4 regions of the Streptomyces sp. NPDC032822 genome follow, and region 3 is predicted to be linked to each of the others. Evidence: riboswitches for the same ligand, from Rfam matches in the RefSeq annotation. Region 3 holds a riboswitch; each other region holds the start of a gene.
The links. Region 3 has a riboswitch for cyclic di-AMP ahead of ACZ5VD_RS07710 (M23 family metallopeptidase). Riboswitches for the same ligand answer to the same signal wherever they lie in the genome.

Region 1: another riboswitch for cyclic di-AMP. It lies ahead of ACZ5VD_RS12510 (M23 family metallopeptidase); the one in region 3 lies ahead of ACZ5VD_RS07710 (M23 family metallopeptidase).
Region 2: another riboswitch for cyclic di-AMP. It lies ahead of ACZ5VD_RS27230 (transglycosylase SLT domain-containing protein); the one in region 3 lies ahead of ACZ5VD_RS07710 (M23 family metallopeptidase).
Region 4: another riboswitch for cyclic di-AMP. It lies ahead of ACZ5VD_RS11830 (C40 family peptidase); the one in region 3 lies ahead of ACZ5VD_RS07710 (M23 family metallopeptidase).

Annotation. Positions count from the first base shown of each region.
Region 1 covers NZ_JBVIOL010000004.1:21,841-27,506, reverse strand. The annotation lists gene ACZ5VD_RS12535 (GTP cyclohydrolase II) at 1-662, opposite strand, end outside; gene ACZ5VD_RS12530 (MarR family winged helix-turn-helix transcriptional regulator) at 768-1,283, opposite strand; gene ACZ5VD_RS12525 (dihydrofolate reductase family protein) at 1,335-2,465, shown strand; gene ACZ5VD_RS12520 (alginate lyase family protein) at 3,078-4,298, shown strand; tRNA gene ACZ5VD_RS12515 (tRNA-Met) at 4,349-4,422, shown strand; cyclic di-AMP (ydaO/yuaA leader) riboswitch at 4,718-4,873, shown strand; gene ACZ5VD_RS12510 (M23 family metallopeptidase) at 4,885-5,666, shown strand, end outside.
Region 2 covers NZ_JBVIOL010000010.1:115,770-121,435, forward strand. The annotation lists gene ACZ5VD_RS27210 (carbohydrate ABC transporter permease) at 1-842, shown strand, start outside; gene ACZ5VD_RS27215 (carbohydrate ABC transporter permease) at 839-1,717, shown strand; gene ACZ5VD_RS27220 (LacI family DNA-binding transcriptional regulator) at 1,760-2,788, shown strand; gene ACZ5VD_RS27225 (HAD family hydrolase) at 2,929-3,747, shown strand; gene ACZ5VD_RS27230 (transglycosylase SLT domain-containing protein) at 3,791-4,273, opposite strand; cyclic di-AMP (ydaO/yuaA leader) riboswitch at 4,278-4,451, opposite strand; gene ACZ5VD_RS27235 (CocE/NonD family hydrolase) at 4,750-5,666, opposite strand, start outside.
Region 3 covers NZ_JBVIOL010000002.1:459,271-464,936, forward strand. The annotation lists gene ACZ5VD_RS07695 (DUF6250 domain-containing protein) at 1-471, opposite strand, end outside; gene ACZ5VD_RS07700 (rhamnogalacturonan lyase family protein) at 455-1,057, opposite strand; gene ACZ5VD_RS07705 (GDSL-type esterase/lipase family protein) at 1,054-2,199, opposite strand; gene ACZ5VD_RS07710 (M23 family metallopeptidase) at 2,428-3,375, opposite strand; cyclic di-AMP (ydaO/yuaA leader) riboswitch at 3,378-3,537, opposite strand; gene ACZ5VD_RS07715 (alpha-galactosidase) at 3,845-5,666, opposite strand, start outside.
Region 4 covers NZ_JBVIOL010000003.1:606,343-612,008, reverse strand. The annotation lists gene bioB (biotin synthase BioB) at 1-563, opposite strand, end outside; gene ACZ5VD_RS11850 (8-amino-7-oxononanoate synthase) at 731-1,858, shown strand; gene ACZ5VD_RS11845 (DUF397 domain-containing protein) at 1,940-2,176, opposite strand; gene ACZ5VD_RS11840 (helix-turn-helix domain-containing protein) at 2,186-3,046, opposite strand; gene ACZ5VD_RS11835 (ATP-binding protein) at 3,261-3,719, shown strand; gene ACZ5VD_RS11830 (C40 family peptidase) at 3,818-4,291, opposite strand; cyclic di-AMP (ydaO/yuaA leader) riboswitch at 4,295-4,428, opposite strand; gene ACZ5VD_RS11825 (hypothetical protein) at 4,846-5,151, opposite strand; gene ACZ5VD_RS11820 (ATP-dependent Clp protease proteolytic subunit) at 5,159-5,666, opposite strand, start outside.

The sequences.
Region 1 (5,666 bases), on a different contig from region 3:
TGCCGTCCCGTCAGCTCGGCCAGCGGCAGCGTGTGCTGGGTCTGGAGGACCTTCGCACGCAGGTACCGGACGTTGTGCGCGGTGGTGAACACCCCGGTGGGGACGCGGTCCTGGACGTCGATGCCCAGGTCCCGCAACTGGCCCGCCTTGTCCGGGTTGTTGGAGAGCAGGTCGAGGCTCGTGATGCCGAGGGCTCCGAGCATCTGGGCCGCCGCCGTGTAGTCGCGGGCGTCCTCGGGCAGGCCCAGGGCGGTGTTGGCGGCGTAGGTGTCCAGGCCCTGGTCCTGGAGGGCGTACGCGTCGAGCTTGTTGTAGAGACCGATGCCGCGGCCCTCCTGGCGGAGGTACAGCAGGACGCCGCCGCGGTCCGCTATCCGCTCGACCGCCTCGCGCAGCTGCGGTCCGCAGTCGCAGCGGGCCGAGCCGAAGACGTCGCCGGTCAGGCACTCGGAGTGCAGGCGGACGAGGGGGGTGGGGGCGGAGGTGGAGGTGGGGGTGGGGGTGGAGGTGGAAGTGGGGTTGCCCAGGATGATCGCTATGTGTTCCTGGCCGTCTGCCAGGCCGTGGAAGGTGACGATCTCGGTGTCGACGCTGTAGCCGTCCTGGAAGCGCAGGGGTACCCGGACGCGGGAGCGCGGGGTGGCGGCGGGGAAGTCGGGCATGTGGGTTCTCCCGGGTCCGGGGATCTGAGCAGCGGGATCTGCTTCAGATTTGAAGCAGATCCTGAGGTTGACCCTACCTCATGCTTTAAAGTTGAAGCAATGGGGTCAGGGGCAGGGTGGGGACGACCTGCGGCGCCAGGGGACTCCGTCCGGTGCGGACCGGGCGTCCTCGCCCTGGAGTCCCTGCGCGATGCCCGTGCAGATCTCCTCCAGCTGCTCCACCTGCTCGTCGGTGAGCTGGTCGAAGAGGGAGGCGCGGACCGTGTCGACGTGGCCCGGCGCCGTGTTCTCCAGGACCGTCATGCCCTCGTCGGTCAGCACCGCGACGCTGCCGCGCTTGTCCCAGCGGCAGTCCTCGCGCCGCACCAGCCCGTCCTTCTCCAGCCGCGTCACCGCGTACGTCAGCCGGCTGCGGGTGATCTTCAGCTTCTCCGCGAGGTCGGTCATCCGCAGCCGCCGCTCGGGGACCTCGGAGAGGTAGGCGAGGATGGAGTAGTAGAGGTGCGGCATGCCGGCCTCCTGCTGGAGCTGCCGGTCGATCGCGTCCTCCAGGAGCTGCGTCGCGGCGATGTACGCGCGCCAGGCGCGCTGCTCCTTCGGCGTGAGCCAGCGAGTCGTCATGCCCCCAGTGTAGGTTTGTTTCAAACTTGAACCAAGAGAGGGATCGCACCGATGCCCCACCCGTACGTTCTCCTCTCCGCCGCCGTCTCCCTCGACGGCTACCTGGACGACACCGGCCCCGAGCGCCTGCTCCTGTCCGGCCCGGCCGACTTCGACCGGGTCGACGAGGTGCGGGCGTCCGTCGACGCGATCCTCGTCGGGGCGGGGACCATCCGGGCCGACAACCCGCGGCTGCTCGTCAACTCGGCGGAGCGGCGGGCGGGGCGGGTGGCCGGGGGCAGGCCGGAGTACCCGCTCAAGGTCACGGTCAGCGGGTCGGGAGACCTGGATCCGGCGGCGAACTTCTGGCACACGGGGGGCGAGAAGGTCGTCTACACGACGGACAAGGGGGCCGAGCGGGCGCGGGCGCTGGGGCTGGCGGCGGATGTGGTCCCGCTGGGGGGCGAGGTCGACTGGGGCCGGCTGCTGGAGCACCTGCACGAGGTCCGCGGGGTGCGGCGCTTGATGGTCGAGGGCGGCGGGCGGATCCACACCCAGTTGCTCCGGCAGGGGCTCGCCGACGAGCTTCAGCTGGTGCTGGCCCCGCTGTTCGTGGGGGACGAGGACGCGCCCCGGCTCTTCGGGCCTGGCCCCTACCAGGGGGGACGCCTCCGGCTGGTCGAGACCCGGCAGATCGGCGACGTCGTCCTGATGCGCTACGAACCCACGGCGCCCGGTGTCGGTGGCGCGGCCTCCGCCGCCGATCACCGCTGGCTGGCGCTCGCCTGTGAACTGGCCGCCGCGTGTCCGCCCTCGGCCACGGCCTTCAGCGTGGGCGCGGTGGTCGTGGCGGCCGACGGCACCGAGCTGGCCCGCGGCCACTCCCGGGAGGGGGACGACCCTGTCGTCCACGCCGAGGAGGCGGCCCTTGCGAAGATCGCGCCGGACGACCGGCGGCTGGCCTCCGCCACGGTCTACAGCAGCCTGGAACCCTGCGCCCACCGCGCGTCCCGCCCCGCGTCCTGCGCCCGGCTCATCCTGTCCGCGGGCGTACGCCGGGTCGTGACGGCGTGGCGCGAGCCCGACACGTTCGTCTCGGACGCCGACGGGAACGGTCTGCTGACGGCGGCGGGCGTGCAGGTCGTCGTACTCCCGGAACACGCGACCCAGGCGAAGGCCCCCAACCGCCATCTGCTGCGCTGACGGTTTCCGTTGGGGTGGGGTGGGGTGGGGTGGGGTGGGGTCGGGGCCGCGCCGGGGGGTGTCCGTCCTCGGAACGGCGCGGAATCCGTTCCTCAAAAGGGAACCGGCACCTCCCGCGCCGCCCCTGCGGGCGAACACCCCCCGACACGTCCCCTTCTCGCCGTACGCCCCTGACGCCCCATCGAGACAATGGACTACGCCCCCCCGCCTCCCGATCATCGATGCCGGGCCGACGGCCATCTCTCGACCGACTGAGTCATGACGACAGTCACTTCTCGACCGACCGGGTCGGGGCGAGGGCCACTTCTCGACCGGCCGGGTCGGGGCGACGGCGACTTCTCGGTCTACCGGGTCGGGGCGACGGCCACTTCTCGACCGATCGGGTCGGGGCGACGGCGACTTCTCGGCCTGCCGAGTCGGGTGGTGGGTGGGCGGGGGCTTGGGGGTCTGGGGGTGGAGCCTCCAGGGGTGGGGGCTTGTTGGGTGGTCGAGGTGGGTGGGGTACGGGGCTCGGCGCGGGGGCCGATTGGCTCAACAGATGCTGCGGGTTCGGGGTGGGGCAGGTCACCCTGCGAAAGGACCCGGTCCGACACGACCCCCGCGGAGGTGGCAATGAGGTCTGCCCGCAGACGTACGGTGACGCTCCTTTCCGTGACCCTGCTCACGGGACTTCTCGCGTCCTGCGGAGCAACCGACACGGGTACCCGCACGATGGCCAGGGCCCTGCCCCCCGACGCCGCGTTCACCCACCCCGGCGTGCTCGTGAGCAAGGCACAGCTGGACGTCGTACGGGAGAACGTGACCGCGGGGAAGCAGCCGTGGCTGAAGGCGTACCTGGGCATGCGGGACAGCAAGTACGGGGCGTACAAGTACCGGGCCCAGCCGTACGCCACCGTCGCCTGCCCCGCCGGCGACAAGGCCGGGCACGGCTGCGTGGAGGAGCGCGAGGACGCCATCGCCGCGTACACGCAGGCCCTGCTGTTCAGCGTCACCGGCAAGCCGCAGCACGCGGTGAAGGCCAGGGAGATCATGGACGCCTGGTCCGCGACGATGAGACGGCACACGGAGGAGAACGCCGGGCTGCAGACGGGCTGGGCCGGGGCGACCTGGGCGCGGGCCGCCGAGATCGTGCGGCACACGCCGGGGGGCGGGTGGCCGGCGGACCGGGTACGGCGGTTCGAGGGAATGCTGCGGAACGTCTATCTGCCCGAAGTCACCAAGAAGGTCCCGGACTTCAACGGCAACTGGGACCTCGTGATGACGGACGCGGCCATCGGCATCGCCGTCTTCCTCGACGACCACGCGGCCTTCGGCCACGCCCTGGAACGCTTCCGGGAGCGCGTACCCGCCTACTTCTACCTGGAGAAGGACGGCGGCGTCCCACTCACCCCGCCCGGTTCGAGCAACGACAACGCGCAGAAGCTGACGGCCTACTGGTTCGGGCAGGCGACGTACAAGGACGGCATCTCCCAGGAGACCTGCCGCAACTTCAAGCACGTCGGCTACTCGATCGCCGCCACCGCCCACGTCGCCGAGACCGCCTGGCACCAGGGCGTCGACCTGTACGGCGAGGTCAAGGACCGGCTGGCGGTGACCCTCGACTTCCACTCCCGTTACCAGGCCGGCGAGTCCGCGCCCCTCTGGCTGTGCGGCGGGAAGGTGGAGCGGACGATGGGACCGGACCTGGAGGTCGCCCTCAACCACCTGGAGGACCGGCTCGACGTCGATGTCCCGGTCGCGCACAAGCTCGCCGAGGAACACCGGCCCGCCGGTACCGACGACCTGTTCGTGTCCTGGGAGACGCTCACGCACGCCGGCAATCCGGGTGGCTGACACCGTGGTGAACGACGTCCCGCGAATGGCGTACACTGGAGTCACAACGACGCGGGGTGGAGCAGCTCGGTAGCTCGCTGGGCTCATAACCCAGAGGTCGCAGGTTCAAATCCTGTCCCCGCTACTGAAGGCCAAAGGCCGGAATCCAGAAATGGGTTCCGGCCTTTGGTGTGTCCGGCTCTCCCGTTGGAATGACGGAAGGTGACCGGGTGAGTGCCCTCCGCATCGCAGCTGACATCCTGTCAATCGCTGTGAAGGTGCTGAGGTTCGGTCAACTCGCCCGTTTTTCGCCGGTCATGGGCCGTAAGTTCCCGGCGGAAAGCTTAATGATCAAGTGGAACAGCTTGGAATCGAGGCCCCGGGTCTATTAACGTTCGATAACGCAGCGCGGTCGTCCCAGCCGTCACAAGAGACGGCTCCGTGCTCACGCGCCGAATCCTGCAAGGAACCGGGGAACCACTACTTGGGGTGAATCGCGCGGATGCCACCGTGGAACCACGGCCGGTATACGCGCGTAGGAGACCTTCCTGCTCCGAACCCGTCAGCTAACCCGGTAGGCGAGAAGGAAGGAAAGGAGCACGCCCACGTGGCGTCCAACCCGCCTGCCCCAGAAGCCCCGTTCGTGCCGGGCCAGCGTGACAGCGAGACCTTCGGCTACGGCACCTATCGCACCGACGAGGGCCCCTGGACGGAGTGGAATCCCACCGAGGAGTCCCTCCGCCCCGTTCGTGGCCGGCACCGCGTGGCCAAGCAGCGTGGCGGTCTCGCCCGCAGCTCCACCGTCCTCGGCGTCGGTGTCATAGCCGCAGTCGGCGCGGGCGGCATGGCCAGCGCGCAGACCGGCAAGCCGCCGGTGTCGATCTCCATCCCCGACCTGCCCAACGTGGGCTCCCTGATCTCCGACGACTCGGGCTCCGCCGAGGACACCACCGCGCTCAGCAGCGTCGGCACGGTCTCCGCCGATACCGAGGAGAGCGGATCCGACGCTGGCGAGGTGCTGCGCGCCCGGATCATGGCCCAGGCCGAGCAGCAGCAGGACCAGGCCGAGACCAAGGCCGCCGCCCAGGCCGCTGCCGCCGCCGAGAAGCAGGCCGCCGAGGCGGTCGCCAAGGCGGAGAAGGCGGCCAAGGACAAGGCCGCCGCCGCGAAGAAGAAGGCGAAGGAAGAGGCCGACAAGAAGGCCGAGGCCGCGCGCCTGGTCCAGCTGGCCAAGCAGTTCACCCTGCCGACCTCGTCGTACACGATCACCTCCACCTTCGGTCAGGCCGGCTCCCTGTGGTCCTCCGGCTACCACACGGGCCTCGACTTCGCCGCGCCCACGGGTACCCTCATCAAGGCCGTGCACTCCGGCACGATCACGCAGGCCGG
Region 2 (5,666 bases), on a different contig from region 3:
CCGCCTTCACCGTCGTCCCCATCGGGTACGCGATCTGGCTCAGCCTGCACAAGGTCCAGGTCAAGGGCATCGGGCTCGGCAAGGGCGCCCGCGAACAGGTCTGGAACGGCTTCGGCAACTACACGGCCGTCCTCCAGGACTCCGCGTTCGGCCACAGTGTGCTGCGCGCGTTCGGCTACGGCCTCATCGTCATCCCGACCATGCTCGGCCTCGCGCTGCTGTTCGCGCTGATGCTGGACACCCCGAAGGCGCGCAGCGCGCCCTTCGCCCGGCTGATGATCTTCCTGCCGTACGCGGTGCCCGGCATCATCGCCGCCCTGATGTGGGGCTTCCTCTACCTGCCGGACGTCAGCCCCTTCTACTACCTGCTGAACAAGTTCGGCCTGCCGCAGCCGGACCTCTTCGAGGGCGGCAACCTCTACCTCTCCTTCGCGAACATCGCGGTCTGGGGCGGCACCGGCTTCAACATGATCGTCATCTACACCGCGCTCAAGGCGATCCCGCAGGAGATCTACGAGGCGGCCCGCATCGACGGCGCCTCCGACCTGCACATCGCCCTGAAGATCAAGATCCCGATCGTGATGCCCTCGCTGGTCCTCACCTTCTTCTTCTCGGTGATCGCCACCCTCCAGGTCTTCACCGAACCGATGGCCCTGAAGCCGCTGACCAACGGACTGCCCAGCGGCTGGAGCCCGTTGATGGCCATCTACGACACGGCCTTCCTGCAGTCCGACATCTACGGCGCCTCCGCCACGGCGGTCGTGCTGGCCCTGGCCACCTATCTCCTCTCCTTCAGCCTGCTGCGCGTCTCCGACCGCTACACCCGGGAGGACCGGGCATGACCCCCCTCACCCTCACCGCCGACACGTCCCCCGCCGCGAGCCGTGTGCGGCGCACCGCCTGGATCCCCACCCTCGTGCTGATCCTCGGTGCCCTGTACTGCCTGGTCCCCATCGCCTGGGTGGTCGTCGCGGCCACCAAGGACCGGTCGGAGCTGTTCTCCACCTTCACCTTCGCCCCCGGCACCGGACTCCTCGGCAACCTGAGCGACCTGACCGACTACCGGGACGGCATCTACTGGCAGTGGATGGCCAACTCCGCGTTCTACGCGGGCTTCGGCGCCCTGCTGTCCACCGCGGTCTCCGCCGGCGGCGGCTACGCGCTCGGCCGGTTCGTGTTCCGCGGACGCGAGGCCATCTTCAAGATGATCCTCGCGGGCGTCCTCGTGCCGAGCATCGTGCTGGCCGTCCCGCAGTACCTGCTGCTGTCGAAGACGGGCATGGCCGACTCGTACTGGTCGATGCTGCTGCCGTCGATCCTCTCCCCGTACGGCGTCTACCTGGTCCGCATCTACGCGGCGGCCTCGGTGCCCACCGAACTCATGGAGGCAGCCCGCATGGACGGGGCGAGCGAGTGGCGGATCTTCTCGCGGATCGCCGTACCGATGATGATGCCGGGCCTGATCACGGTGTTCCTCTTCCAGTTCGTCGGCATCTGGAACAACTTCCTGCTGCCGTACGTGATGCTGGCCGACGACACCAAGTTCCCGCTCACCCTCGGGCTCTACACGCTGCTCGCCCAGGGCGCCTCGCAGCCCGCCCTCTACACCCTGGTCATCACCGGATGTCTGCTGGCGATCCTCCCGCTGATCGCGCTCTTCCTGGTGATCCAGCGGTTCTGGTCCCTGGACCTGCTGAGCGGCTCGGTCAAGGCCTGAGCAGTCGGCCGCCCGCAGCAAACCCCGCCCCGAACGAGGAACATGACCACCAGCGCGAACGGCCGCCGCAAGCCGCCCACCATCCACGACGTGGCCCGGGAGGCGGGTGTGTCGCGGGGTACCGTCTCCCGCTTCCTGAACGGCGGCCACTACGTCTCGCCGGCCGCCCGGCGGGCCGTCGAGGCCGCCGTCAGGAAGACCGGATACGTGGTCAACCGGCATGCCCGCAGCCTGAGTACGGGCCGCTCGGACTCGGTGGCGTTCCTCCTGACCGAGCCGCAGGAGAAGTTCTTCGAGGACCCCAACTTCAACGTCCTGCTGCGCGGATGCACCGAGCACCTCGCCCGGCACGACATCCCGCTGCTGCTGATGCTGGCCGCGACCGACGACGACCGGCGCCGGCTGACCCGTTACATCACCTCGGGCCATGTCGACGGCGTGCTGCTGGTCTCCAGCCACAGCGGGGACCCGGTCGCCGCCGAACTGCGCGCCGCCGGAATGCCGTTGGTGGCCTGCGGCAAGCCGATGGGGCTCGGCTCCAAGGTGAGCTACGTGGCGGCCGACGACCGTGACGGCGCCCGGGAGATGGTCCGCCACCTCCTCGACACCGGCCGCCGCCGCATCGGCATGATCACCGGCCCGCTGGACACCCCCGGCGGCACCGACCGGCTGGCCGGCTACCGCGAGGTCCTCGCCGAGGCGGGCCTGCCCTACGACCCGGCACTGGTCGCCGAGGGCGACTACCGCCGTGCCGGCGGCGAACAGGCCGCGCACCGGCTGCTCGACCGGGCCCCCGACCTGGACGCGGTGTTCGTCGCCTCCGACCTGATGGCCCAGGGAGTCGTCAACGCCCTGCACCAGTGCGGCCGTTCGGTCCCCGATGACATCGCTGTCGGCGGTTTCGACGACTCGGCCGCGGCCACCGCCGTCACCCCGGCCCTCACCACCATGCGACAGCCCTACGAGCGCATCAGCGCCGAGATGGTCCGCATGCTGCTCGCCCAGATCGCCGGCGAGGACACGGCCGGGGTGATCCTGCCGACGGAACTGGTGGTGCGGGAGTCCGCGTGAACGCACCGACGGCGGTGAACGCACCGACTGCCGTGACCGGAACGGATGTTCGCAACCGGAGCAGACGTCAATGCATGTGAATGCTGTAGCCGTCCGGTTCGCGTCGAGTCGGCGGGGCGTTCCATCCGTATTCTCTGATCATGGCCGCACCCACCGCATATTCACTCATCGCCACCGACCTGGACGGAACGCTGCTCCGAGGCGACGACACGCTGTCCGACCGGTCCCTCGCCGCACTGGCGCGGGTGACGGCGGCCGGTGCCCGGCATCTCGTGGTGACCGGCCGCCCGGCGCCCAGAGTGCGGCCACTCCTCGACGACCTGGGCAGCGAGGGACTCGCGGTGTGCGGGCAGGGCGCGCAGGTGTACGACGCCGGCGCGGACCGTCTGCTCTGGTCGGTCACCCTGGACAGGGAACTGGCCGAGACCGCGCTCGGCAAGATCGAGGCCGAGGTCGGCCAGGTGTACGCGGCCGTCGACCAGGACGGCGTGGACGGGCTCACCCTCATCGAGCCGGGCTATCTGATGCCCCACCCGACCCTGCCCGCGGTCCGGGTCGCAAGACGCGACGACCTGTGGCGCGAGCCCATCAGCAAGGTGCTGCTGCGCCATCCCTACCTGTCCGACGACGAGTTGGCGGCGACGGCGCGCGGAGTGATCGGCTCGCTGGCCACGGTCACCATGTCGGGGCCCGGGACCGTCGAACTCCAGCCATGCGGCATCACGAAGGCGACGGGGCTGGCGCTGGCCGCCGACCATCTCGGTCTCGGCCCGCAGCACACCGTCGCCTTCGGGGACATGCCCAACGACATCCCCATGTTCGACTGGGCCGCCCACGGCATCGCCATGGCCAACGCCCATCCCGAACTCCGGTCCGTGGCCGACGAGGTCACCCTGTCGAACGAGGACGACGGCGTCGCCGTCGTCCTCGAACGTCTCTTCCCGGACGGGAAGTTCTGACCGGCCCCGGGGATCACGCCCCGGGAGTCGGCCCCCGGGATCTCTAGTACGCGCCCCACACGTTGTCGATCGACCCGTACCGCGCCGCCGCGTAGTTGCAGGCGGCGGTGATGTTGGCGACCGGGTCGTACGGGTCCCACGAGGTGTCGGCCACGTGGTAGGCCTGGAAGGTGGGGTCGATGGTCTGGAGCAGACCCTTGGACGGGGTGCCGGCGGCGGCGTTGGAGTCCCAGTTGTTGATGGCGTACGGGTTGCCCGAGGACTCCCGGATGACGTTGCGGTAGATGCCGTCGTACGTGCCCGGAATGCCGTTCTGCGCCATGACCTGGAGGGACGCCCGGATCCAGCCGTCGAGGGTGTTGGAGTACCCCAGCGAGGTGGCGGTGGTCACGGTCGGGGTCGCGGCGGACGCGCTGGTCGCGCCGATCACCGGGAGGGCGAGCACGGCGGCGCCGGTGACGGCGACGGCGAGGGTGCGGGTGAGGCGGGTCGTCCTGGAACGACGGTGCTGAGCGGCAGCAGGCATGGCGAAATGTCCTCTCCGTCGCCTGCGAGGTGAGCTGTCGGGTGCGGGCTGGGAGGTGCCCGGCCGTGCCGCCCGGGTGGGCGGCACGACTTAACCCCGAGCCGTACCGGCGTGATCTCCGGTGCGGCGACTTACCTGGGTCCCCCGCTCCTGCCGTGCGAATGGTCGTCGATGGGTGGTCCGCGAGCGGCGGCAGGATTAGGCGTCCGCTCGACAGGCCGGGAACGTATGCGAGAGCACATGTCCGAAACAAGTAGCGGATTCACACATCACACCTATTGACCTTGGTCTGAGGCGTATGGGGTGCTTGATCCTTTGCGGTTGCCAAGACTCAACTGGCGCACGGCGCAAGGCGGGGCGGGGTCCGGCGGGAAGGGAACGCGGACGCGCCGAAGGGGGCGCGGAGGCGGTTGGAAGTGACCCAACTCACGGACATGCGCAAGCATGGCAAATCGGGCAATGTTCCCAACTCGGAGTCAACCGGCAGTGCGTGGGATCCGCTTCTCCCACGTCCGGTGGAAGACCACCTCGCCGCCGTCCGTGCAGACCACCTCGTTGGTGGTCAGGAAGTCCGTCTCGTCACAGCGGATCTCCGACCGGGTGCGGACCGTCGCGTCCCAGCCCAGCTCCGGCCGGCGCAACCGGACCGTCCAGTCGGAGCGGGTCCGGGCCGACAGGGGGTCCCGCTCGTCGATCGTGTACGTCTCCAGCGCGTCCTCGGCGAACTCCAGGCCGTCGGGGTACACCCGGGTGCCGCCGTAGCGCGGATCGACCTCCAGCCGCCACTCGCCCTTGGCCACGTCGCGGACGACCAGCCGCTCGGGGCGCGGCTCGTCCGGCGTGTCCGGGCTCCCTCCGGCAGCGGCCACGCCGCCGGTCACCCCCAGCGGCTCGGCCTGCTCGGGCTCCTCGAAGACGATCTCCTGCCCCACCTCGTGGCCGCGCACGGGCAGCTCCAGCAGGCTGCCCGCCGGGTCCAGGGTGAAGCCCGCCGCCGAGCCGGGCTGCGGCCAGATCCACGGCCAGTACGCGGAGGAGACGGCGAGACGGATGCGGTGGCCGACGGGGAAGACGTGCCCGATGCCGTTCAGCTCGAACTCGACGTCCTCCGTCGTGCCCGGCGCCCACGGCACGGCCTGCTCCCGCCCGTGCCGCGCCGACAGGTTCAGCACACCCCGGGTCACCAGGGTCGAGGAGCCGTCCGGGGCCACGTCGCAGACCCGGGCGATCACCTGACCGCGCGTCACCTCCGAGGTCAGCCTGAGCCGCACCCGGGGCCGCCCCAACACCCAGGTCTCCTCCTGGACTTCGAACTCGAAGCTCACCGACCGCGCGTCCTCCTCCCGCTGGTCGGGCGGCAGGTCGGCGTCGTTCCCGAAGGGGAAGAAGCGGC
Region 3 (5,666 bases):
GCCGACGTAGCGGCGCAGCCGGGTCGTCGTGTTGGTGTTGGCACCGTAGCCCGCGTAGTACGTCCTGAGGTGGTCGTACTCGGCCAGGGCCCCGCCCCGACGGGTGGCGAAGAGGTCGCCGGGGGAACGGACGTCCACGGCGTTCCAGAAGTTGTTGAGGTCCGAGACCCGGTCGTTGACCCCGCCCGCGGACACCGGCGTGGCGGTGTACTCCAGGACGTACGGTCCTTCCAGCCGCTCCCTGAACCAGACCGTCGCGCCGGCGGGCACGTCGACCTCCAGGATTCCGCGCGAGGCGGTGACGGTGCCGCCCTTCTCCAGCTCCACCGCCCACCGGCCCAGACCGTGACGGAAGTCGTCGTGCGCGAGGGGGCGGTGGTGGCGGGGTGTGGCACTCGCGGCGGCGGGCGCGAGGGCGGCCAGGGCGGTGCCGGCGGCGAGGGCTCCGAAGGCTCTACGCGTGGTCGTCACGGGAGACGGCTCCTTCCGGGAGGGTGATCGAGGGCCCGGGCACCCGGCGGGTCCCGGTGCCGAGGTGGTAGTCGGTGTACGTGGACTGGAGACAGCCGCGCACGGTCCGGCCGAGGCGGTACGCGGGGTTCTGGGCGAGGGTGTGGAAGCGGGTCGTCGTCGGCTCGGTGGTGGTGTGGAGGCGCGGGGCGGTGTGGTCGGCGGTCTCGGCGGGGATCTCCTCGCGCCGGTCGCCGAGCAGGTCGCCGTAGAACGGGGTCGCGCCACGGGCGCCCGGGACCACGCCGGACGGGGTGAGGATCCGTGCGCTGGTCTCGGTGCCCGGGTCCCACTTCACGACACGGGTGAAGTCGAGGAGTTCTGACGCCCGGTCACCGTCCCACCCGATACGGAAGTTGACGCTCGGTGGGGTGGTGGAGACCTTGCCGTCCCGGGCGTTGCGGACACCCGCGCCGGGGGCGGTGACGTCGACGGTGGAGGTCAGGTACTCGTAGCCGGGGCGGTCCGGGTCGATGTCGCCGGTGCTGCCGCGCCCGACGCCGATGCCGGTGTCGTTCTCCCAGGCGGCGGGGTGCTGTCCGGTCACGGGGCGCTCGCCGGTGCCGGCGTCGTAGGAGTGCCAGGGGAACTCGGCACGACGCCCGACTCCGCCTGCTGGATGGCGAAGCCGGTATCCAAGAGGGCGATCAGCCGGTCGGCCACCTTGCGGTGACCCTGGGCACTGGGGTGGACGGCATCGTTGAAGTCCCCCCGGTCCGCGCCGAGCCACCCGGTCGTGTCGACGAACTCGGTGCGCGGGTCGGCGAGTTCACCGACCACGGCCGCGATGTCGGAGGCGTGGGTGCCGTCGAAGGGGCGCAGGGCGAGGATGCGGGCGTGCGGTGCGCCGGCCCGCAGGCGTTCGAGGTAGGCCCGGTAGGCGGGGCGGAAGTCGGCCGAGCCGAAGACGGCGTCATTGGTGCCCTGGTTCACCACGACGACGTCGGCGCGGCGGTCCGTGTCCGCCGTGGACCCGGCGTGGTTCCAGCCGTACGCCTCGGAAGCGGCCGGCACTCCCCCGTTGCCGGTCCGGATCACGCCCTGTCGCCCGAACCCGACCTGGGTGAGCGAGGCGCGCAGGGCGTCGGCGACGAGCGTGGGATAGGCGGCCGTACCGTCGGCGCAGTCGGAGGTGTTGACGTCGCACAGGGCCATGACGCCCTGGGTGACGGAGTCGCCGTAGAAGGCGAACCGGCCTACCGCCCGGGCGGGTTGAGGCAGCAGGCGGCCGTCGTCGAGCCGCAGCCCGGTCAGCACCACGCCGGTCTCCAGCGGGGGTGTCCAGCGGTTGGCCCGGGAGGAGACGTCCTTGACGGAGATCCGGACCGTGTGGGTGCCGCCGGTGCGGGAGCCGCCGCCGTCCGCCGTGATCTCCAGGTCTCCGCGGTCCACGGCGTACACCCGCTCGGGCCCTCCGTCGACCGACACCCGGATCTGCGCGGGCACGGTGATCGACGAGACGTCGAACCGGGCGTGGACACCCGAGCCGGTGAAACGGAAGCGCAGTCGTGAGCCCGAGTTGACCGTGACGGCCGCCTCGGCGCTCCGGCTCCAGTGACCCTCGTACGCGAGGCGCCGGTCGTCGGGGCGAACGGTGTACGGATCGGCGGACGCGAAGGCGGGAGGCGGCCCACCGACGAGCACGCCGACGATCGCGACGGCGGCGGCCTTCAGGACGGCGCGGGGCACGGTGACCTCCAAAGGGCATAGAAAGCGCTTGCGCCACTGCGGAGTTCACTGTGTCCCCACCCTCCCCCCGCTGTCGACCCTCGGAGCACCCCTGCCACACGACCGCAATGAAGTGATCATGAGCGAGCGAGGGCGAAGGTGCCGGAGGGGCACACACCGAAGGCCGGACCCGGGGATCGGGGTCCGGCCTTCGGTGGCTTGCGGGGCGCCTGGGGCGCGGGGAGGGTGTCAGCCGACGGCGACGCCCTTCGCGCGGAGGTAGGCCACCGGGTCCACGTCCGAGCCGTAGTCCGGCGTGGTGCGGATCTCGAAGTGCAGGTGCGGGCCGGTCACGTTGCCGGTCGCACCGGAGAGGCCGAGCTGCTGCCCCTCGGTCACGGTCTGACCGCTGGAGACGGAGAGCGAGGAGAGGTGCGCGTACTGGGCGTAGTAGCCGTCGGCGAGCCTGACGACGACCTGGTTGCCGTATGCGCCGCCCCAGCCCGCGGAGACGACCGTGCCCGCGCCGACGGCCTTGAGGGCGGTGCCGGTCGGGACGACGAAGTCGACACCGGTGTGGTAGCCGCTGGACCACATGCTGCCGGACACGCGGTAGGCGGTTCCGACGGAGGCTCCGCTCACCGGGAGGGTGAAGCCGCTGGAGCTGCCGTTGTCGGCGCTCTGCGTGGCCGACTCGGTCTTCGACGAGGCGGACGCATCAGATGAACCCGACGAAGAAGATGAAGAAGACGACTTCGACGAGGAGCCGGAGGAGGACGGGGAGGTGCCCGTGGTGGCCTTCTTGCCGAGCGTGAGCTTCAGCCCGGGGTGGATCAGCGACGGGTCGTCGCCGACGGCCTGCCGGTTGTCGGAGTAGAGCTTCTGCCAGCCACCGGTGACGTTCTCCTCGTCCGCGATCTTCGAGAGATAGTCACCGGCTCGCACGGAGTAGGTCTTCGCGCCGGAGGTCCGCGCGGTCTCCTTCTTTTCGGCCGTCGCCTTTTCGGCCACCTTCTTCACGGTGGTCGGAACGGACGAGTCGACGGCCTTTTCCGAGACGGACTGCGGGGTGGCGGCATGCGCGCCGGTGGCACCGAGAAGCGGCAGGGCGAGTGCGGCGCCACCGGTTCCGGCGACGGCTATGGAACGGGTGAAGCGCTGGGACTTCGGGCGGCGGTGCTTACCCTTCGCGGGCATGACGAATTCCTCTCCGGCGCCTGCGAGGTGAGCTGTCGGGTGCGGACTGGAGATGCCCGGCCGTACCGAAGTACGGCTTAACCCCTAGCCGTTCCGGAGACCGGAACAGGCGGTTGTACCTGTGGGTCCCCCGCTCCTGCCAAGGACGGGTGAGTGTGAGCGGTCTCCGGGCGGCGGCAGGATTGGGCGTCCGTCCGGATCGGGGCGAACGTAAGCGACCGAGACGCAAAGGGACAAGTAAGTGGTTCCCTGTGCATGGCCACCTGTCGGCCGCCTGAGAGAATTCCCGGTCACCCTGTGTGCATTACAGGGTGACCGCCACGGTCAAACTCCCTTGAAAACGGCACCGATTACGTGCACATGACGAGCGACACACGGTCACGAATATGACGCTCCTCACGTGGCACATTCACAGGTTCCTTTATTCCAGAAGGAGTTGGAGCGAAGGTGTGGAATTCGGGCAGAAGCCCTAGATACGACGCAGCCGGAGAACCGTCGCATCGAGGTCACCGCGCAGCCCCGTCCGCAGTCCGTGATGCAGCAGAACGGCACCTCGGTGAACTTCGCCCGTTTCGCGGCATTCATACGACGCCGCCGGGTCGAGCCCCCGCAGCCGCAGCGCCGGCACGGGCTCGCCGTAGTGCTGCGCCTGGAGCCAGGCGAGGACGACGGTCTCGTCGCCGAGCACGTACTGCACGGCGCTCGACCCGCCCGTCGGAGGCCGCAGCCGGTAGAGGTCGCCACGCTGCACGAGAGGCCGGATCTCCTTGTAGAGATCCACCCACTCGCGCGCCTCGGCGAGCTCCTCCTCGGTCCACTCGGCGAGATCCCCGCCCACCCCGAGCACCCCGGCCATGGCGCTCACAAAACGGAACCGCAGCGAGCTGACCCGGCCGTTGAGCTGGGTATTGGGGCTGTCGGTGACCCAGGCGGCCATGGCCCGGGCGGGGTGGATCTGGGTGAAGCCGTGCTGGATGGCGAGCCGGTCGAGCGGGTCGGTGTTGTCGGAGGTCCACACCTGGTCCGTACGGCTCATCACCCCGAGGTCGATCCGCCCGCCGCCACCCGAGCAGGACTCGAAGGCGACGCCCGGGTGGGCGGCCCGCAGCCGGTCCAACAGGCGGTACAGGGCGTGCACATGATCGACCCAGAGGCGCTGGGGGTAGGGCTCGCCGGGCCAGCCCGCGTCGGTGAAGCAGCGGTTGAAGTCCCACTTCACATAGTCGATCGGGGCACTGGAGAGCAGTTCGTGGAGCTGCTCCCAGAGGTACTCCTGGACATCCTCGCGCGCGAGATTCAGTACGAGCTGATTGCGGAGTTCCGTCCGCTTTCGTCCCGGCTGGTACTGCACCCAGTCCGGATGGGCGCGGTACAAGTCGCTGTCCGGGTTGACCATCTCGGGCTCCACCCAGATGCCGAACCGCATGCCGAGCGCCTGCACGGAGTCGGCGAGCGGCTTGAGCCCGCCGGGGAAGCGGTCCGGGTTGGGCTTCCAGTCGCCGAGGCCGGCGCGGTCACTGGTGCGGGTCCCGAACCAGCCGTCGTCGACGACGAACAGTTCGACGCCGATCGCCGCGGCCCGCCGCGCCAGCACGCCCTGCTGCTCCTCGGAGATGTCGAACTCCGTGGCCTCCCAGGAGTTGAACAGCACCGGCCGGTCCTGGTCCGCGTCCGGGATGACGTACGCGCGCTGGTAGGCGTGCCAGGCGCGGCTGGCCCCGCCGAAGCCGGCGTCGCTCCACAGGCCGGCGAAGACGGGCGTCGTGAAGGACTCCCCCGCCGCCAGCCGGAGCAGCCCGGACTCGTCGTGGCCGGCCCCACCGGTGATCTGTACGCGCGTGTCCGGGAGTTGGGCGACGGCGATGCGCCAGGAGCCGGACCAGCCGAGGGCGCAGCCGTAGACCTCGCCGCGCTCCTCGGTCGCGTCGGTGTCCAGGGCGACCCAGGGCAGGTGCTGGTGTCCGGTGTGGCCGCGCCGGCTGCCGATGACCTTCTCACCGTAGGTGAGGGAGGAGCTGGTGAGCCGGGACTCGGCGGCCCAGCGGCCGTGCAGCTGGGACAGCCGCCAGCCCTCGCGGTCGGGCAAGGTCCAGACGGCGGAGTCGGCGCGCAGCAGCTCCACGACGGGCCCGTCGTTGTCCAGGGTCACCCAGCGCTCCACGACGTCCGTGGCGGCGCGCATCCGGTAGTGCAGCGTGATCGTCAGCGAGCCGTCCCGGAACCGCAGGCGCAGCTCGTCGTCCGCGCCCCTCTCGTGCGTCTCGAAGGTCCACTCGGTGCCGCGTCCCTCC
Region 4 (5,666 bases), on a different contig from region 3:
ACCCGGTCGGCGTACGTGTGCGTGGTCGTGATGTCCGCGTACGTCTCCTCGGACGTGTTCAGGTTGTGGTTGTAGGCGTCGGCGCCGGCCTCGCGCAGCCGCTCCGCCTGGCCGTCGGAGAGCAGACCGAGGCAGGCGCACACCTCGACGCCCTCGTTCCCGTCCTTGATCGCCTTGATGGTGCCCGCGACCCGGTCCACGTCCCGGTCGGTCGGCCCGCGCCCGGACGCCACCAGGCACACCCGTTTGGCGCCTCCCGCCAACCCGGCCGCCGCCGCCTCGGACGCCTGCTCGGGCTTGAGCCAGGTGTACTTGAGGATGCCGGCGGTGGAGCCGAGCCGCTGCGAGCAGTAGGAGCAGTCCTCCGGGCACAGGCCCGACTTGAGGTTGACGAGGTAGTTGAGTTTCACCCGTCGGCCGAACCAGTGGCGGCGCACCTTGCCGGCCGCGGCCACCACATCGAGCAGGTCGTCGTCGGAAGTGGCGAGGACGGCCAGCGCCTCCTCGCGGGTCGGCAGCTCGCGCCGCAGCCCCTTGTCCACCAGCGTGTTCAGCAGGTCCATGAGAGCCGATCCTGTCCTACGCAGGTGCTCCGGGCCAAGGAGAGTTCGCACAACAGAGACGCTTCGACGTGTGGGTATCGCCACATCCTGGGTGCCTGGTCGTCCCGCTAGTGTCTGTGAACTGCCTACAAAACGCGGGCACCGCCCCCTCATGCCCTGGAGTGCCGATGGCGTTCGCCTGGATCGACGAGCAGGCAGAGCTGCGCCGCCGCGCCGGCCTCGTACGGACGCTGCGCCCCCGCCCCTCCGACTCGCCGCTGCTGGACCTGGCGAGCAACGACTACCTGGGCCTGGCCCGGCACCGGGAGGTCACCGAGGGCGCGGCGCGGGCCGCCCGGACCTGGGGCGGCGGCTCGACCGGCTCCCGGCTCGTCACCGGCACCACGGAACTCCACCACGAGCTGGAACGCGAGCTGGCCGACTTCTGCGGCTTCGAGGCGGCCCTCGTCTTCTCCTCGGGCTACGCGGCCAACCTCGCCGCCGTCACCGCGCTGGCCCCGCACGGCTCGCTGATCGTCTCCGACGCCGGCAACCACGCCTCACTGATCGACGGCTGCCGGCTGGCCCGCGGGAGCACCCAGGTCGTCGGGCACGCCGACCCGGACGCCGTGCGCAAGGCGCTGCGGACCCACGAGGGCCCCGCCGTCGTGGTGTCCGACACGGTCTTCTCCGTCGACGGCGACGCGGCCCCGCTGGCCGCGCTCGCCCAGGTGTGCCGGGAGCGCGGGGCGGGTCTGGTGGTCGACGACGCCCACGGCCTCGGCGTCCTCGGCGACGGCGGCCGGGGTGCCCCGCACGCGGCGGGGCTCGCGGGCGCCGACGACGTCGTCGTGACGGTCACGCTGTCCAAGTCGCTCGGCAGCCAGGGCGGTGCCGTCCTCGGCCCCGCCCGGGTGATCGACCACCTCGTCAACGCGGCCCGGACGTTCATCTTCGACACCGGGCTCGCCCCCGCGGCGGCGGGGGCGGCCCTGGCGGCGGTGCGGCTGCTGCGCCGCGAGCCGCAGCGGGCGGCCCGGGCGCGCACGGTCGCCGCCGAACTGCACGCACGCCTGAGCGCCGCGGGTCTGGAAGCGGTACGTCCGGACGCCGCGGTCGTCTCCGTGCGCGCACCGTCCCCGGAGGGGGCCGTGCGCTGGGCGGCCGACTGTCGTGCGGAGGGGCTGGCCGTGGGCTGCTTCCGTCCTCCTTCCGTGCCCGACGGCATCTCCCGGCTGAGGCTGACCGCCCGTGCGGATCTCTCCGACGGGCAGATCGGACGCGCTGTACGGGTGATCGGCGAAACACGACCATGAGTCGGCGTGACACGGCCGGATGTCGCTCGATGCGGGCAGACGGTCAGGTGGTGCGGGAACGGTCAGGTGGTGCGGGAACGGTCAGATTCGGATGCGGTGCACCGCGGCCGTGAAACCCGCCCAGCTCCCGGGGGAGAAGAGCAGCGCGGGTCCGGCCGGGTTCTTCGAGTCGCGCACGGCGAGGAGTCCGGTCGTACGGCCCGCCACGAGTCGGGCCGTCTCGACGCAGTTGTTCGCTCCGGTGCTGTAGCTGCTGCGCAGCCACCGCAGTCCGTGCAGATCGGTACTGGAAGGTACGTGCCGAGGCAGTGCAGACATGGTGCCTCCTTACGCGCCGTCACCTATTCCGGCGATGTAGTCCAACGAGTCCTCGGGCGAAAGGGCGTGGAACTGAAGGGTGTTGAAGGCCTCCGAGTAGGCCTGGAGGTCTTCTTTCCGTTCGAGATAGAGGCTACTCGTCAAGTGGTCGAGAACAACCACATCCAGATCAGATGTGCGCGAAAAAGAGAAGATAACGAAAGGCCCGGTGATGCCGATGTGCGCGCCGGCGGTGAACGGCAGCACCTGGAGCCGCACTTGGGGCAGATGCGCGGCGTCGACCAGCCGGGCCAGCTGACGCGCCATGATGTCCGGGCCGCCGACCTCCCGGCGCAGTACGGCCTCGTCCAGGACGGCGCTCAGTTCCAGCGGCGGATCCGCCCGCAGTACGTGCTGCCGGGCCAGCCGCACCTCCACCAGGGCGTCCAGTTTCTCGTCGTCCAGCCCGTCCACCGCCGCCTTCGTCACCGCCCGGGCGTACTCGGGGGTCTGCAGCAGCCCCGGCACGACCGAGGTCTCCAGCGTGCGCATCGCGCCGGCCTGTGACTCCAGGCTGATGAAGTCCCGGTAGGTGGGCGGCAGCACCCCCCGGTACGCGTGCCACCAGTGGCTCCGGCCGCCGCCCTCGTCGGAGCCGGCCAACATCAGAAGCAGCTCCCGCAGTTGGGGGTCGTGCACCCCGTAGGCGTCCAGGAGTAACCGGACGTCGGCCGGTTTCACCCCGCTGGCGCCGGTCTCGATCCGGCTCACCTTCGACTGGTGCCAGCCCACCATCCGGGCCGCCTCACCGCTGGTGAGCTCCGCACCGGTGCGCAGCGCACGCAGTTCGGCACCCAGCTTCCGGCGGCGCACCGCGGGTCCGTTCTGCATGGGGCTACTCCTTACTCCAACCGAGGTACCCATATACGGTCTGCCGTCGCAGGGTTCACCGCTTCGAGCGACAGATATATGCATATCTTGGTGGATCGCCACCCGTGACCGCTCCGGTAATGGCACTCTGGCGGCGAAGCACCAGTCCGGGACCGTACTCGAACCTCCGCCTTCGTGTCGGACTACGGTCCTGTGGGAAAGGGACGACGTCGCCATGGCAGACCACCTGGAAGCATCCGTCACTCTGTCGAGCGATCCCGTCTCGGTCTCCGCCGCCCGCTCCTACGTGCTCACCACCCTGGCCGAGTGGGGTCTGGCGGGGGACACGGAGGCGGCCGACACCATCCGGCTCATCGTCTCCGAACTCGCCACCAACGCCGTACAGCACACCTTCGGGCAGTCACCCACCTTCACGGTGGACATCGAGCTCGACCGTGACGAACACCTGCGCATCGGTGTGACCGACAGCCACCCGCGCTTCCCCCAACGACTGCCGGCCGCCGTCCAACAGGACAACGGCCGGGGCATGGTGATCATCCGCTGGCTGACCGCGGAGTGCGGCGGCAAGCTGAGGGTCCGGCCCACCCGCGAGGGCGGCAAGACCGTCTTCATCGAACTCCCGTGGACCGTGCCGGCCGAGCCGGTGACGGCTGCGGGGCAGCAGGAGCCGTAGCGCGCTTCGGGCCGTACGTCAGGCTCCGCGACGCGCCCTGCGTGAAGCCCCGAAGAGGGCGGCGGCGGGTCGGACCGCCGCCGCCCCCTCCAGGAGGGTCACTTGACCCGGCCGTACCAGACGCTCTTGGTCCAGATCTTCTGCAGTCGTACCACGTCCCCGGTCTTCGGGGAGTGCCAGATCTTGCCCTTCCCGGCGTAGATGCCGACGTGGTAGACGCTCGAACCCGAGTGGAAGAACACCAGGTCTCCGGCCTTGCGGCCCTTGGAGGAGATGTGGTGTGTCTTGTTGTACTGCTGGGCCGCCGTGCGGGGCAGTTTCTTGCCCGCCTTCTTGAACGAGTACAGCGTGAGCCCGGAGCAGTCGAAGCGGCTTGGTCCGGTGGCCCCGTACTTGTACGGGGAGCCCTTCTTGGAGGCCGCGATCTTGAGTGCCTTCGTCGCCGGCGTGGCGGCCGCGGCGTCGGAGGCGACACCCGGGACCACGATGGAGCCGCCCACTGCGGCGATGGTGAGGGCCGAGGCGGTACCGGCCCGGACCATCAGCGACGGGACACGATTGAGCGCAGTCATGCGCAACCCTTCGTCAGCCGCCTGTGAAGGATGACCTGTCGGATTCGGGCTGGCGAAGTTGCCCGGCCGCTGCTGCGGCTTCACCCCAAGGGCTGCTCGACCCGGTCATGGCGTGACCGTCCCGGCGACCCGTCGTGCTTGGGTCCTCCACTCCTGCCGATCCACTTCTGTCGACCGGTCATCCGTGCGGCGGCAGGACTCGGCGTCCGCCCGGATCGCCCCGCCGCTGCGGCGGGGGCTTGTCGTCAGTCAGGGATCTTGGCCCACGCTTGTCCGAAAATCCCAACGGAACCGGGGATTTGTGTTGTTACTCACCACTCACCCGTTCGGGTGGACGTCCTGGTGTTCGAAGGGGTGTCGAGGGCCCCGAGCACCCCCGGACCAGCACCGGAACAACTCATTCCGCCTTCGGTCTCCGCATGTTGCGCAACCCTGACGGGCGGGAAAAGGGACGCGCGTCTCCCCCATTAGGGGGTACGCCGTTTGGTCCGTTTCGGCGCCGGTCCGGACGCGTCTTCGGGAGGGCCGCGCGGCCGGACCGGTGGTGCGGGGCGTCAACTGTCGGAGCGCGGCGGCAGCGTGACGCGAGCCGTGCGGCGCTCCCCGTCCAGCACGCGCAGCGCCCGCTCCAGCGTGTCGGCGTGCACCTCGCGCTCGCCCCGACGGTGCATCAGCGCCAGCGCGTCCCGCAGCTCGGCCGCCTTCGTCACCAGTGCCTGGGCGGCGCGCAGACCGCTGTAGGTGTCGCCGTGCCGGGCCGGGTTGATCCGGCCGAGCAGGTCGACCGCGTCGAGATAACGGTCGATCAGCTCACCCTCGGCGCGCGTCAGGGCGGGCAGCGGCGGCAGGTCCGGCAGCATGCGCGGCTCACCCCCGGCCGGGTGTGCGGCGCGAGGCCTTGCGGCTGGGGATGAGCTCGTCCACCAGTCCGTACTCCACCGCCTCCGGCGCGGTGAGGATCTTGTCCCGCTCGATGTCCGTGTGCACCTGCTCCGGCGTCCGCCCGGTGTGCCGCACGAGCATCTCCTCCAGCCGGGTCCGGGTGCGGGTCAGCTCCTCGGCCTGGATGGCGAGATCGCTGGCCTGTCCCTGCACCGGCTCGGTGAGCGCGGGCTGATGGATCACCATCCGCGCGCTCGGCAGCGCGAACCGCTTGCCCGGCGTCCCCGCGGCCAGCAGCACCGCGGCCGACGAGCCCGCCTGGCCCAGGCAGACGGTCTCCACGTCGCAGGTGACGTACTGGAGCGTGTCGTAGATCGCCGACATCGCGCTGAACGTGCCGCCGGGGGAGTTGATGTACAGCGAGATGTCCCGGTCCGGATCCCGGTGTTCGAGGTACATGAACTGGGCCATCACGTCGTTCGCCGAGACGTTG